Regions from separate parts of the Psychrobacillus sp. FSL K6-1464 genome, predicted to be linked through region 2. Evidence: riboswitches for the same ligand, from Rfam matches in the RefSeq annotation. Region 2 holds a riboswitch; the other holds the start of a gene.
The links. Region 2 has a riboswitch for preQ1 ahead of MKX39_RS15050 (QueT transporter family protein). Riboswitches for the same ligand answer to the same signal wherever they lie in the genome.

Region 1 (7,728 bases), 2.7 Mb from region 2:
ATTTCAAGGAGGAATTATGATGCACAACATGGAAAGCATTTTAGAAACTAGAGATTATATTAGGAGTAAGACAGATCATCGTCCTGTAATCGGAATGATCCTTGGCTCAGGCTTAGGTTCGCTTGCCGATGAAATTAAGAACCCCACCAAAATTCCATATAGCGAGATCCCCCATTTTGCGAAATCTGAAGCAATTGGACATGCAAACGAACTAGTCATCGGAGAATTAAACGGAAAAATAGTTGCTGCTATGAAAGGACGCTTTCACTACTATGAAGGCTACACGTTAGATGAAGTAACCTTCCCAGTACGTGTTATGAAAGCACTTGGTATAGAAAAAGTAATTATTACCAATGCATGTGGTGCAGTAAATACTAGCTTTAACCCAGGTGACTTAATGTTAATTACAGACCACATTAACTTAGTCGGGGCCAATCCTTTAATGGGACCAAATAATGACGAATTAGGCACCCGTTTCCCGGATTTATCAGAAGTATATAACAAAGAGCTACGTAGTATTGCAGCTAAAGTAGCAAATGATCAAAATATTCATTTGCAAGAAGGTGTATATGCTTGGTGGAGTGGACCAACTTATGAAACTCCTGCAGAAATTCGTATGTTCCGCACTCTAGGAGCTGACGCAGCTGGTATGTCTACCGTTCCCGAAGCAATTGTAGCTACTCACAGCAGGATGAAAGTACTTGGTATTTCTTGCATTACGAATATGGCAAGTGGAATATTAGATCAGCCACTAAATCATGAGGAAGTAATTGACGTTGCTGGAAAAGTAAGAGTTAAATTCGTTGGATTAGTTAAAGGAATTTTGGAAGAGATCTAAGTTAAATAGTTAAAACTAAAACATAAATATTTTTTATTTCCCTCATTAAAAAACGAGATTCTCGAACAATGAAGAAATTTGTTCTCAGAATCTCGTTTTATTATTTGACCTCTATCTCGACGTCCTCTTCTATCCAAGATGGGTAAGAAACTATATCGAATCGCAAGGGACTTTGAATAGATTCCATTGGAAGTTCAAATTCAATTTTTAAGCTTCTCTCATCTGTTTTCTCATAAAATCCCTTTACATACTTTTTCCCTGGAATAGGATTAGTAAAGTCATATTTTATAAAAAATTCATTTCCGTCATTATCTACAAAACTTGAAGATACTAACATAGTATCTTCTCCATTTACGTCCATTGTAAAACTAACTTTACGGTTCTCAATTTCTAAATCAGAGAAGATAGACCCAGAAGGCTGCCTCAAAAAATTCTTTGATTCAGTATCGATTAAAATAAAAGCATCGTCTTTGTCAATAGCTCCTACTTTTCCAAATACTAATTTTAGATTATCAGAGTCATTAAAGTAAGGACTTTGAAATTTTATAGTCCATTCAGTTTCATCTAAACTTCTAAACGTAGTCCCAATATTATTAATGCTCCATTCATTACCGATATCATTCGTAAACTTGATATTATCAAATGAAAATATTTTTTTGGAGTTGTTCGGATCAACTTTTAATTTAACTTCTGCACGAATTGGATCAATTGTAATTTTTTGCACTATAATTCGTTGACCTTCAATTGAAACTTCTTTATTTAAAGCGATTGTTTTACTTACTAAGCTAGACTTTTTAAACTTAAATGGAATTTGAAAATGCTCCAATTTATCTGCTTTCTTCAAACCAATCGTCCATAAAATATTACCATCACCTACTATTTGATTTTCTACAGATTCAAGTGTCATCATAGAGCTAAATACCTTTTCTTCAATTATTGGTTTTTCCGAAGCCCAAAAAGTAGTGTCATTTACAGGCAAATTACTGTAATTTTCATTCACTAGCTTCAAATATTCTATTTCTAAAGGCTGATTCTTCTCCTTAGATTGGACAGAGTAAAAAACAACTATTCCTTTCTTGTCTGCGATTACTCCATCGAGTGTCACCATGATGCCGTTCTTTTCTTGAGAGAGATTCAATGGTTGATAAAAGTCATTTTCAACGGCAGCTATTAAACCTCTGTCTTGCTGAATAAGTGCAATAATTCGTTCCATCCCTGGAATAGATGCAACCTTACTTGCGAAAACAGGAGATATGGAGATGGATGTGAAAAAAGAAATGAGAAGGATGGCAGCAATTACTACCGACCATGAACTCCGTTTTATCAACTTGGTTCTTTTTAACATTCTTTCTTTTTTTGCTTTCTCGAATCCAATTTGCACGGCGGAATATAGCATATCTTTGGATACTTGAACCTGATAAATCGACTTCTTTCTCTGCTCCAATTTCTTCTTTTCCTCCTCAAACACGTTTAACCTCTCCTCTCTCTTCAAATCCCGTCCTAAGTTTTCGTAATGCTTTATGTAGCCTTGTTTTAATTGTTCCTTCTGGTGTATCCCACATAACAGCAATGTCCTTTATTTTGACATCTTCAAAGTATTTTAAATGTAATAACTCTCTTTCATAATCAGATAAACTTAATAGAGCCTCTTCAACCTCTAAAAAGTTATAGTCCTCTCTTATTCCTTGTATGTAAAATATCCTATCATCTGGTACTTCCCTCTTGCTCTTCTTAAGGATATCTTGACAGTAATTCATCATAATCCGAATTAGCCATGTTTTAAAATAGGCTGGCTCTCTTACTGTTTTTATACCTATATAAGCTCTATATGTCACTTCCTGAAGGGCTTCTAGTGCATCTCCTTCATTTTTTAAATAAGAAATAGCCGTTCGATATAATGCCTCTTCATATGAATGGATTAACGCTAAAAAAGCTTCTTCATCCCCTTTAATCGCTTTCCTTACTAACATCTTTTCACTCAAAATATCACCTCATTTCAATCGTCCCTATTTATTAGACTTACAACTGCGAAAAAAGTTTTTAAAAAATTGGGTAATTAACTAATATTCTAAATTATTACTCAGGAATCTGCAGGATGGTACAGGAAGAAAAAAATGCAAACAAAAAGAGCGATCCTGAAGGACCACTCTTTTTGTGCTGTCATAGCTGCTCGGAGGGGAAGAAAGGAAGTTTCAAATCCTACGGCACCTGTTATCCGAGATTTTATAGATTTTTTTATCGCTAAATATTGAGCGTTAGAATATAAGAGCTTTGATGGTTAACCTTTTAGCTTTAAGGGTTGAGCTTTAAGCTTTATAGCTTTTCGTAAATACTATAGTTGGGAGCAGGGATTTACCCAGACCCTGCAAACGGGGAAACTTTCTTCTTTTTCGCTATAACAGCAAATTCTAAGTTTACTTATTGTTTAATAGTGATTAGTGTGCGAGCATTAATTTCACTTAGCGCTACATCTACGTCATCTTCAAAGGATTCAATATCTAAAGCCATCTTAGTAGTGATTTCTTTTATGTGGATCGGGTCAATTAGTTTTGTTTCCTCAGATTCCCAAAACAACTTTTTGTAGCCTTCCACCGCTGTTAAATCTGTTTTACCATCTTTAGAAATCATATTATTTAACTGTGTGTCTAATCGATCTTGTGCAAGTTCATTATTCACTTCTACTTTTTCCTGAGACTGAGCATAGTCGTTATTCATCTTACGAAGGAGAGTTTTTTCAATTTCAATAAAGTTTTTACGCTCAATTGCATCAGCCACCGTCATTTTGACTCCGGAAACCTCTACTAAAGTTGTAGCGTTAGATTCTACAATGGATTTTTTGATTTGTTTTCTGCGATCCATCAAATCTTTTATGGATTGTATACTTTCTTTCGCTTCCTTTTCAAACTCCTCAACGGTCTTAAATCCACGAATATTCTCTTTCGGTTTTTTAGAGGCTGCGAAAGTTGTCTCATTAATCTTTTTTAAAATGCGCGCATCCAATGTTTTTAACTCACGTAAAGCTTTTGTTATAGAAATCTCCATCGGCATTTCTCTCCTCAGTTGTCAATTATGGTAATTATTAGTCTACTGGAGATTACTAGGGTATTCAAGTAATTACCTTGTTACAACCATATCATTCGTAAATGTCTATATTCGTAATTTGATAATAACCCGAACTATTGATTACTACCGTGTATACTTTATTCCGATTGTAATACGTGTATTCACCAGCTGCATTTATAAAATCAAATTCCTCGTTAGTAGAAACTAGTGCATAATCATCATACATCTCTACACCAGTAACAGTATTATTAGTGAAGTCAAAGGTCATCCCCTACATAATCTGTAAAATCATAAATAGCCTTCCAAGTCTATTGGAAGGCTAAATTATAATATTTTAATTTTTATATAATCATTCAGAAAGAAGACGTTTTTCCTTCATTACATAAACCCGACTCAAAATAAGCGCTCCGATTGTCTGAATAACGGTTTTCACGATAATTTGCCCTACAATAGCGGCTGGCACGGCTTCCCATGGAAGAATATTTGCTCCCAGAGGACTCAAGCCTATTATGACAAAAATGACTGAATCCAGGAATCCACCAACAATCCCACTATAGAATACACGCCAAGCCATTGGTAGTTTCAATCTTGTATATATCTCTGTATCTGCTGTTTCAGCAACAACAAATGAAATTGCCGATGCAAATACAATTAATAATGTATCTCCCAACATAAATGACACTAATGCTGATAATGCTAAAGCTATGAAAATGAATAAGTACGTCTTTGCTCTACCATATTTGTTTTGTACAAGATCTCTAAAAATGAAGGTAGCACCGACGAACAATGTTCCCATAGGGACGATAAACATCCCGAACTGTAAAGGTGCAAAAGCTGCTGTTACGACATTAGCAATCACAATCGATACTAAATAAAATAAAATTCTCATAATGTTACTCCTTCAATAGATTTAGAAGTTAAATAATCTTCTAATCCTTTATTTCTCAGCTTACATGCTGGGCATTCCCCACAGCCATCTGCTATTACACCGTTATAACAAGTCAACGTTTTCTCTCTAACAAATTCGAGCGCTCCAAGCTGATCTGCAAGTTCCCATGTTTGTGCCTTGTCCAACCACATGAGTGGTGTATCGATCACAAAAGTAGTATCCATAGAAAGATTTAATGTGACGTTTAAGGATTTCACGAAAATATCACGACAATCTGGATAGCCACTAAAATCAGTTTCACACACTCCAGTTACGATATGCTTTGCACCTACCTGGCTCGCTAAGACCCCAGCAAAAGATAAAAAGAGCAGATTTCGACCAGGTACAAAAGTCGACGGCAATCCCCCATCTTCCCCGTCCTCTACCTTTATGTCATCTCGTGTCAAAGCATTCGGTGCCAACTGATTTAAAAGCGACATATCCAGAATGTGATGCTTTACACCAAGCTCCTTAGCTATTTCCTTTGCACATTCGATTTCAAGACTATGTCTTTGCCCATAATCAAAAGTCACTGCCTCAATCTCTTTAAAACGTTCTTTTGCCCAAAACAGACAGGTCGTGCTATCCTGTCCTCCACTAAACACAATAATTGCCTTTTCCTGCTTCACCCGTTTAAACTCCCTTATATCGACAAAACAGCACCATAAGGAAGAATGCTGTCATCTTCTGAATTTTTTAGATTGTCTATCTCTAGCGCCTAGCCCCTAGTTTCAGGATTTTAGCACTTCTGCCTTACATATGATTATTCCATTAACGATTATCAATTTTCTCTGGATATAAATCATGGTTCATCAAACGAAAATCTGCTATTTCTACATATTTCGTTCCAGGTCTTCCATAATTACACCAGGGATCAATAGAAATACCTCCACGTGGAGTGAATTTACCCCATACTTCGATATATCTTGGATCTAGCAATTCGATTAAATCGTTCATGATGATGTTCACACAGTCCTCATGGAAATCCCCGTGATTCCTGAAACTAAATAAATATAATTTTAACGATTTACTTTCTACAATTTTTTTATCCGGTATATACGAGATGTACATCGTTGCAAAATCCGGCTGATTGGTAATTGGGCACAAACTTGTGAATTCTGGGCAGTTAAACTTCACAAAATAATCCCGAGTAGAATGTAAATTATCTACCGACTCCAATACCTCAGGTGCATAATCAAATGAATATTTTGTACCTTGGTTCCCTAACAGTGTTAAATCCTTCAAACCTTCATCATGACTTCTTCCAGACATAATAAAAAAACCTCCTATAAAAAATGTTTCCCAACACTTTCAAAAGAGGCTTCACAGACCAATCTATACAAACAAAAGGATAAAAACAAAAAAGCCACGTCCAAATTATATGGACATGGCGAATAGTCATGTATCCATAGTTTTTTATAGAGGGTATAAGCTATGAACCTCTCCCGGTCAAGTACGGGTATGCAATCATAATATAGAATATTGACCAAGACGTCAAATAGGAATTCTAGTCAAATGAATATCCAAATCTCCAATTAAGAGATTCAAAACTTTTTTATAATATCATGCATAAATTTGAACTAGATTGCCTATATTGATAATAGAATACGAGATTAAAGGAGGAACAGAGATGAAACATCCATTAAGCTTACCCGAACAATTACCTGAAACAACAGAAGAGCTATTAAAGCTTATATTACAAACTATCTTAGCCTAGGAGAGATTTAGATTATCAAAGAGACTCAGAAACATAGAAAAGTAGATACCTCTACTATGTGGAGTATCTACTTTTTGTTATATGTATTCTCGACTAGTCCGATAAATTCTCCATTGCCTTCACCGTATATCTCTCCATACTATATCCACTTAACATTTTCTCCAATCAGCTTTAAATACCACCCCATTCATTTCATAAATGTTCCCCCTCTATTAGTACCCATATAGAAACCACAGTTAGATATATAACAATCAGTAAATTCCAATCATTTAAAGTTTCTTGCTGATCATTACTTTAAAATCAGCTATGATATAGGTATAAACTGAAATTAGGGTGATACATAATGAAAAAATTAGTCCATGTAGTTGGGGCAATTATTGAAAATGAGAAAAGCGAAATATTTTGTGCGTTAAGAAGTCCCATTATGTCACTTCCCGATCTTTGGGAGTTCCCGGGTGGTAAGATTGAAGCTGAAGAAACACCCGAGCAGGCTTTACAACGAGAAATTACAGAAGAATTTAATTGTACAATTGTGGTTGGTCAAAAAGTAGAAGATACGACTTATGAATATGAAAAATTTATCGTCAGACTCGAAACTTATAAAGCGAAATTATTAAATGGTACTCCAATTGCAACGGAGCATGCCGACACAAGATGGGTTACTCGGGAAAATTTACATACACTGAACTTTGCTGCTGCTGATATTCCAGCAGTTGAAAAAATAGCGAATGAAAGTATGTAATTTGGAAAATTTGAATGAAAAGAAGTGGTCAAGTTGGATCAACTAATTCGCAAAATGAAAAATTCCTTACATAAAGGCTTTATTGATAAAAGTAATCCCGTTTCAGGACAGTTTAAGCCTAAGCTGCTATCAAATAAAGCACATGAAAATGTTTTATCCACACTTCTTCAAGAGATGAAAACGTGCCAAACCTTCACTTTTTCCGTAGCTTTTATTACTGAGGGTGGTTTAGCAACTTTAAAAACTATGCTATTAGACTTGCAGCTAAAAGGGATCAAAGGCCGCATTATGACATCTACTTTTTTAAATTTCAATCAACCTAAAATGTTTAAAGAATTATTAAAACTAGACAATGTCGAAGTCCGTCTGACTGGCGTGAAAGGCTTCCACTCTAAAGGTTATATATTCGAACATAAAGACTATTATTCTTTAATAGTAGG
Region 2 (7,728 bases):
AAAAAAGGACAGCAATATAAAATGTGCTTGAGAAACATATCCCAACTCATTTTTGAGTACATTTTAAATCACCCTTTATCTTTTAACATAACCTGCAAAAAAAGAGTTGCCGAAGCAACTCTTTGATCTTAAACTACAGCAAGTCAATTATAATATTGTCAAACTCCAGTCAGCTTCTTTCTTTTAGCTGTTCCAGTAATCGACGAACCTTTTCCTTCTGATTAGTTGTTTCTTCCACAAGAGGTTCGATTTCATACTTATCTTCTATTGATGAAATGTTCACTATGTCCCCTTGTTTTAGTTTAACTTTTATATCAGAACAGAGAATTTGAAGGATTTCTGTTTCATTTGGAGTTTTTAAAAAAACTGCATAATCTCCTTCAAAACGATCGAGCGTATATTTATTCGAATTCACTCACAATCTCTCCTTTGTTATTTAATAATATAGCTGCATCCCCATCATTTCTCCACATTTGCGTAGTAGTCCATTTCAAATAGCCAGCGCCCTCTTTTGCTTTGGGTCCACTTGTGACGTATATTGTTTTCCCTGCTTGCAAGCTAATGTTCGGAAAATTAAATGTTTGATTACCAGCTACGGAAACTAAATGCCATTCTTCTAAATTAACAGCTGACTCACCGGAGTTGGTAATTCCTACTATTTCGCCTCTAAGGTCTTTACTAGAAATATTAATACCTATGGCTTCCGTATTAGCAATTTCAGTTGGCCCAACATTACCATTTGTTATTACGTTATAATCTACTCCATCTGTTTCCACTACTATATTACCAACTATTGCTGTGGCATATAATTGTGAACTTATCCGCTCCAGTCTTGACTTCACCTCTGCATTTGGATGACCATAGGAATTATCTTTTCCATAACTTAAAATGGTAACCTCTGGATTTACTGCTTCTATAAAATCTTGCGAGCTACTAGTGTCCGAACCATGATGTCCTGCTTTCAAAACGGTTGCTTTAACATTCGTCTCTTCTAGTATGTCTTTCTCTACCCTGATATCTGCATCTCCCATCAATAAAAAGGAAGTTTCTCCGTAAGATAATTTTAATACTATAGATGCTTCATTATTATCAGCTGATTCGTCTCCCATATGTATGACAGAGATATCTAACTCCTCATCTAGAGGAATTGTATCGCCAGTTTTTGGCACGATGAATGGTATATTTTTGTCTAATATAAGCTGTAACATTTCCTCATACGTTTGAGATGTATGTGTTTTTCCAGAGTCCACGAAATTTTTTATAGATATAGAATTCAACACGGAATGTAGGCCTCCGATATGATCGGCATCTGGATGGGTTGCCACAACATAATCGAGCTTCTCAACCCCGTGTTTTCGTAGATAATTTACTACATCTTTTCCAGCATCTTTTGTCCCCCCATCTACTAACAAATTTTTTCCGTTTGGCGATTGTACTAATATTGAATCCCCTTGCCCTACATTTATAAAATGAACCTTCATTTTGTCTCCAGGTTCCACTGGCACTTGTGATGCTTGTATTGTTTTATCTGGTTGCTGATTTAATGTACAGCCACTAAGCAAAATGGCTATACATAGACTTACTAAAAATGTGATCTTTCTCATATAAAACCTTCCTTTTCGTACTTTGCATGATTCTACCATAGGACACTAAGATTCATATATTAAAGATTTCCTTGACAGTTGATAGCTATTCGCATAGAATAACTGTTTGTGAAAACTAACGTGGTTCGAGAACCTCCCACGGAAAAAAACTAAGGAGAAATGAATAATGAAAACAAAGACTATAGCAGTAACTGGTGTTATTGCCGCTCTTTATGTCGCGGTATCTCTACTAGTGGCTCCTTTTGCATTTGGTGCAGTACAGTTTCGTATTGCGGAGATGTTCAATCACTTAATCGTATTTAATAAAAAATACTTTTTTGGTATTGTATTAGGAGTATTTATAACAAATATGTTCTCTCCAATGGCCGCTTATGACCTAACATTTGGAGTAGCACATTCCATCATTACGTTATCGCTAACGATTTTGGCGACTAAATATGTAAAAGGAAACATAGCACGCATGGTTATTAATACAGTGCTCTTTACATTTACCATGTGTATTATCGCATTTGAACTAATGCTTGCGCTAGATTTCCCATTCTTCTATACATGGTTAACCGTTGCAGCTGGTGAGTTCACCGTATTAGCTGTCGGTATTCCGATTATTATCGCTTTAGATAAACGATTGAATTTTAAGACGCTAATCTAAATAACTTCACCCGATTCTAGAAAACTAGAACCGGGTGTTTTTTATTTTTCTATTAATCCTTTTTCCACTAAAAAGTCGTGTGCTACATCTTCGGGTTTATCTCCATCAATGTCAACTCTCGCATTCATCTTCAACATATCCTCTTCGGATATTTTACCCGCTAACTCGTTTAGCACGTCCTCAAGCTCTGGAAACTTTTCTAAAGCATCCATACGTACGACAGGAGCTGCATCATATTTAGGGAAAAATCCTAAATCATCCGTTGTCGTTTGCAAGTCAAATCGTTCGATACGTCCATCAGTCGTAAAGGCAGGTATAACATCGACGTCTCCGTTTTTCAATGCTTCATACATAACATTAGGATCTAGACTTTGCGTTTCAGAAAATACAAATGGATATGTATTTATTAAATCATCAAAGCCGTCTCCTTTTCTTTCATAAAATGCATGAGGGGCCCCAAATACCATACCACCAGTTTTAGAAGCTTCTACCAATTCAGAGTAAGTTTCTGCATTGTACTCATTATCTTTTGTATAAGCTAGTGTATACGTATTTTCAAATCCAAGTGGACTTAACCAAGTAGCCTCAAACTTTTCCTCATAGCCTTTCCTTACTTTTTCTAATACACTATCTGAGCTTTCTCCTACTTCAGATTCTTCTTTTAAAACATCCTTTAAACCTGTGCCAGTGTACTCAACATAAAGATCAATATCACCTTTTTCCAAAGCGGGAGTCATAATTGCCACTTCTCCTAGACCTTCCTTATATTCCACATCAATATCTGTTTTTTCCTCAATATATTGGCCTAAAATTTGTGGGAGTATAAATTGTTCCGTCCACGGCTTCCCACTAATTACTAATGCTTCATCTGAATTCGAACAAGCACTTAAAAGCATCACTCCTGCAATTCCTACTAATCCTATTATCTTTTTCATCTCTTCATCCTCCAGTTTTCATTCCTTTTGGTGTAGCTTTTTTCTCAATCCATTTCAATAGCAGATCAAACAGAATTGCTAGTAATGCAACTGGTAATGCCCCTGCTAATACGAGCGAATTATTGTATGATTGCAATCCACGGTAAATTACGTCTCCCAACCCACCTGCTCCAACAAATGTTGCCAAGGTAGCAATACCTACAGTTAGAACTGTAGCCGTTCGAATACCCGCCATTATAAATGGCAAAGCAAGCGGAAATTCAATTTGCCAGAGCAACTGACCTTTCGTCATACCCATTCCTCTTCCAGCTTCAATCATAGATTCGTCGATATTTGAAATCCCGGTATATGTATTACGTAAAATAGGTAAAAGTGCATAAATTATTAAGGCTATTAAAGCTGTTTTAGCACCAATTCCTATTAATGGAACGAGGAAGCCAAAAAGCGCTAAGCTAGGTATTGTCTGAAAGATCGCGGTGATTCCTATAACTGGCTCTGCTATTCTACGATACCTTGCAACTAATATACCTAAAGGTAAGGCAATGGCAATACCAACGGCTAAAGCTACAAATGATAAGTAAATATGCTGCATAAACGCCTCTTGTATTAAATCTGAACGACTTTGAACCGTCTCTATAAAGGTACTCACTTATACCACCTCTTCCTTCGCTAATATTGCACGAAGTAGGATAGATTGATTTACAAAGCCCAGCACCTTGTTGTTACCCTTCACTAGAAGGCCATGTGTAGTTCCGTTTTCTAGTAAAGCAATAGCCTCTTCTATTAACATAGCTGCATCGACTTCTATATACGGAGCTTCCCATTCGCCGTCAAAAAAGGAGGAAAAGTCCTTTAGTTCCCTTTTTCCAACAGATTTTTTCCGATTAATTCTTTCGATTCCGATATAGTTTTTCACAAAATCATTGATAGGGTTTTCTATTAACTCTGTAGGTGTCCCAATCTGCTCAATCATGCCATCTTTCATGACTATAACCATATCTGCAATTTTCAGTGCTTCATCAATATCATGTGTAACAAAGACAATTGTTTTCTTTATCTTTTCTTGTAAATACTTTATCTCATTTTGCAATTGTTCCCGGCTAATCGGATCCAGCGCACTAAATGGTTCATCCATTAATATAATATCTGGATTCGCAGCTAGTGCACGCACAACACCAATTCGTTGTTGCTGACCACCACTTAACTCAAGTGGGTATTTTCGTAAAAACTGTTCGGGTTTAAGTCCTACCATATTCATTAATTCGTAAATACGGGTTGCCGTTTTTTCCTTTGGCCAGCCCTTCAAGTTTGGGACTAGTGCAGCATTTTTTTCAATAGTCATATGAGGAAATAAGCCAATGCGCTGAATTACATATCCAATTGTTTTCCTTAGTTCAACAGGATCGATAGCAGAAATTGCCTTGTCGCCTACGTAAATTTCTCCAGTCGTAGGAGTTTCTAAACGATTAATAAGTTTTAGAAGGGTTGTTTTACCACAACCACTCGGTCCTATGATGACCACTAATTGCTCCTTTGGAATTGTTAAAGAGACCCCTTGCAAAGCTTTCGTTCCGTCTGGAAACACCTTCGTAATATTCTCGAAACGAATCAAATTGTATGCCCCCTTACCTATACTATATTTACTAACCTCTATGTATACCCTGAAAAGTTTAAGATAAAGCATTCGATTGCTCTATTTATGACTTTTATTTGAAATCTGTTTTAATGAATCTACTACATAGTTCAGATAGCTTTATAAGAAAGTTTTTACTCACTGTTAAACTGAATTTACTTGGCTCATCGCTCGTTTACTAACTAAGCGGATACTATTCCTAGAAGCATTTTTTTACTCTCAACTATTAATGCAGCCATATAAAAAAACCGCCTCCCTTTTAGGAAACGGTTTACTCCTATTTTTATTCTTTTACAAATTCGATTGTGCTTCGAACTGTATCGATTGGACGAACTAGTCCTTCAATTTGTTCGCGCTGTGGTTCTAGGAATGGAGGTAATGACAATTTTTCCCCAAGTGTTTCATATGATTCGTCCCCCATAAATCCTGGACCATCTGTGGCAAATTCAAACAGAATGCCGTTTGCAACTCTTGAATACAAGGATTGGAAAAAGAATCGATCAACAAATCCAGATGTTTTGAAGCCAAAGCTTTCCATCCGTTGTGTCCATTCATCTAATACTGCTCGATCTTCCACTCGGAAGGCTGCATGATGAACAGTTCCGAAACCTTGACGGCCTGGAGGAAGTATGACATTTTTTTCTACTATAACCTGTGCACCATTACCACCCTCACCTACTTCAAATAAGTGGAATGACCCGTTTTGTCCAATCTCTTTAAATAATAATACCTTTTCAAGTACTTCTTTCATGTAGTCAAATTCAGCAATGCGTATAGTAATCGGTCCTAGACCAGTTATAGCAAATTCTAGTGGGATGGGACCTTTTTGCCATGGTGTGCCTGCTGCTACACCATTATTGTTTTCATCTGATACTAGTTGATATTGTTGGTCGTCAAAATCTACAAATGATAACACCTGAGTTCCGAATTGCTCTTGTATGCCAGTATGTTTTACATTTAGGCGGTCAAAACGTTTTACCCAGTAATCTAACGCAGCATCAGTAGGCACGCGGAAGCCAGTACGATATATTTCGTTCGTACCGTGTGTCCCTTTTGGTATGTTTGGAAAATCGAAGAACGTCATATCCGTTCCTGCCCCACCAACATCGTCAGCAAAAAACAAATGATATGTTTGAATATCATCTTGGTTGACTGTTTTCTTAACGAGTCTCATGCCTAATACATAAGTGAAAAATCTATAGTTTTCTTCTGCACTACTTGTAATAGCAGTAACATGGTGTATTCCTTTTAAGTGATTCATCTATATTCCTCCAATAATTTATCTTTAATTTAAGTATCTCTAATTCAAAGTAATTTTATCATGGATATTAAAACCTGTCAATAATGCTATCCTTCCACAGATTTATAAAATAAAACCTCTCATAGAGTTAATTTTTCTTCCAATAAAAAAACTGTCCCATAGTGGAGACAGTTTTAGCTTGTTCATCAAACTTCTATATGTGTTCCAATGCTTTTTTCTTTGGCTTTTATATAGGCGCCCTTAGCTACAGCCAAATCAAAATAGGCCGCTCCTACAGATTTGAATATAGTAATTTCATCATCCTCTTCTCGACCATTTACTTGTCGTGCAACAAGCTGCCCTATTTCTCCGTGAACATCATTAAATGACCACTCCCCAATACTCTCAGCATGTATCAGTTCACCAGCTTCATCCTTCACTCCTGCTAAATCATCCACAACTACTTTAGAAGCACGTTTTATAGTTGTTACATCTAGCTCCAACATATGTGGTAAATAAGAACCTACACCATTAATATGTGTGCCTGGTTGTAAGTCATTCCCATTAAATACAGGTTCGACTGAACGAGTTGCACAGCAAATGATATGCGCCTGACGAACTGCTACAGATACGTCTTCTGCTATTTCATAAGGAACTTCTATACCAAAATCTTTTAACTGCTCTCCAAATTGCTGTGCTTTTTTTGCAGTACGATTAAATAATATAATTCGATCGATATCTCGAACTGCAAGTACGCCTAAAGTTTGTTCAAAAGCCATGGCCCCAGTACCAATAACCGTCAATACCTTTGCATTTTTTCTAGCTAAATAATTGGTAGCAATAGCACTTAGGGCTCCCGTTCGTAATCGAGTTAAGTAAGAAGCGTTCAACATTGCCACATGCTCCCCATTTTTGGCGTCCGATAATAGAACAACTCCTTGTGTCGTTGGTTTTCCATTAGTTGGATTGTTTGGATAGATAGTTACTACTTTAACAGCAGTTACTTCCTCTACTAAATCCGCACTCGGCATGTAAAGGGCTGATGCCTCATGTTGTGGAAATTCGATTACAGTCCGATGCGGGTTTGAAATTTTCTCAGCTACTTTCGCCTTCAACACTTCTTCTACATCTTTTATTGCTTCATTCATATTATATGTACGCATAATTTGTTGTTCATTCACTATTAACATTATGTGACCCTCCAATGATGAAAAACTCGTCTTTTCACTCACGTGCAAAGACGAGTTTTGTTATTAGACTTTGCTTAATTCTTTTTCAACTTTAATACTTTTGCTACCTGGTTTTATTAACGGACTTTCCTCATCTAAGTTTTCCTGACTGCGGTCTTTTACTGCCCAAATAGCAATTAAAGAGATTACTGCCGTGAACATGATATATACTGCAACTGGCACATAAGAACCGTTAAACTGTAACATCAGGCTCGCCGCTACCAATGGGGCAGTTCCCCCAGCTAAAGCCGCTCCAATTTGGTACCCTAATGTAACTCCAGTATAACGAACCTTCGCGTTAAATATTTCAGAGAACATAGTACCAAGTACCGCTGTAATTGGAGCCCAAATAATACCTAGACCGATTACAGTTGCCACAACTAGTAAAACAACTGATTGTTGTTGTAGCATCCAGAAATATGGGAAAGCAAATAATAG

Region 1: linked by a shared signal. The riboswitch ahead of queF (preQ(1) synthase) and the one ahead of MKX39_RS15050 (QueT transporter family protein) in region 2 are both predicted to bind preQ1.

What each region holds. Positions count from the first base shown of each region.
Region 1 covers NZ_JBBOOP010000001.1:292,418-300,145, reverse strand. Annotated here, with positions in the region: gene MKX39_RS01525 (purine-nucleoside phosphorylase) at 20-838, shown strand; gene MKX39_RS01520 (DUF4179 domain-containing protein) at 939-2,306, opposite strand; gene MKX39_RS01515 (sigma-70 family RNA polymerase sigma factor) at 2,299-2,820, opposite strand; gene MKX39_RS01510 (hypothetical protein) at 3,257-3,880, opposite strand; gene MKX39_RS01505 (TcaA NTF2-like domain-containing protein) at 3,972-4,169, opposite strand; gene MKX39_RS01500 (VUT family protein) at 4,251-4,790, opposite strand; gene queC (7-cyano-7-deazaguanine synthase QueC) at 4,787-5,458, opposite strand; gene queF (preQ(1) synthase) at 5,601-6,101, opposite strand; PreQ1 riboswitch class I at 6,232-6,278, opposite strand; gene MKX39_RS01485 ((deoxy)nucleoside triphosphate pyrophosphohydrolase) at 6,890-7,288, shown strand; gene MKX39_RS01480 (DEAD/DEAH box helicase) at 7,322-7,728, shown strand, end outside.
Region 2 covers NZ_JBBOOP010000001.1:2,949,678-2,957,405, forward strand. Annotated here, with positions in the region: gene MKX39_RS15040 (DUF3006 domain-containing protein) at 170-415, opposite strand; gene MKX39_RS15045 (MBL fold metallo-hydrolase) at 402-1,604, opposite strand; PreQ1 riboswitch class I at 1,719-1,763, shown strand; gene MKX39_RS15050 (QueT transporter family protein) at 1,771-2,253, shown strand; gene MKX39_RS15055 (glycine betaine ABC transporter substrate-binding protein) at 2,295-3,188, opposite strand; gene MKX39_RS15060 (ABC transporter permease) at 3,193-3,780, opposite strand; gene MKX39_RS15065 (ABC transporter ATP-binding protein) at 3,838-4,800, opposite strand; gene MKX39_RS15070 (ring-cleaving dioxygenase) at 5,105-6,082, opposite strand; gene MKX39_RS15075 (ornithine cyclodeaminase family protein) at 6,268-7,251, opposite strand; gene MKX39_RS15080 (MFS transporter) at 7,315-7,728, opposite strand, start outside.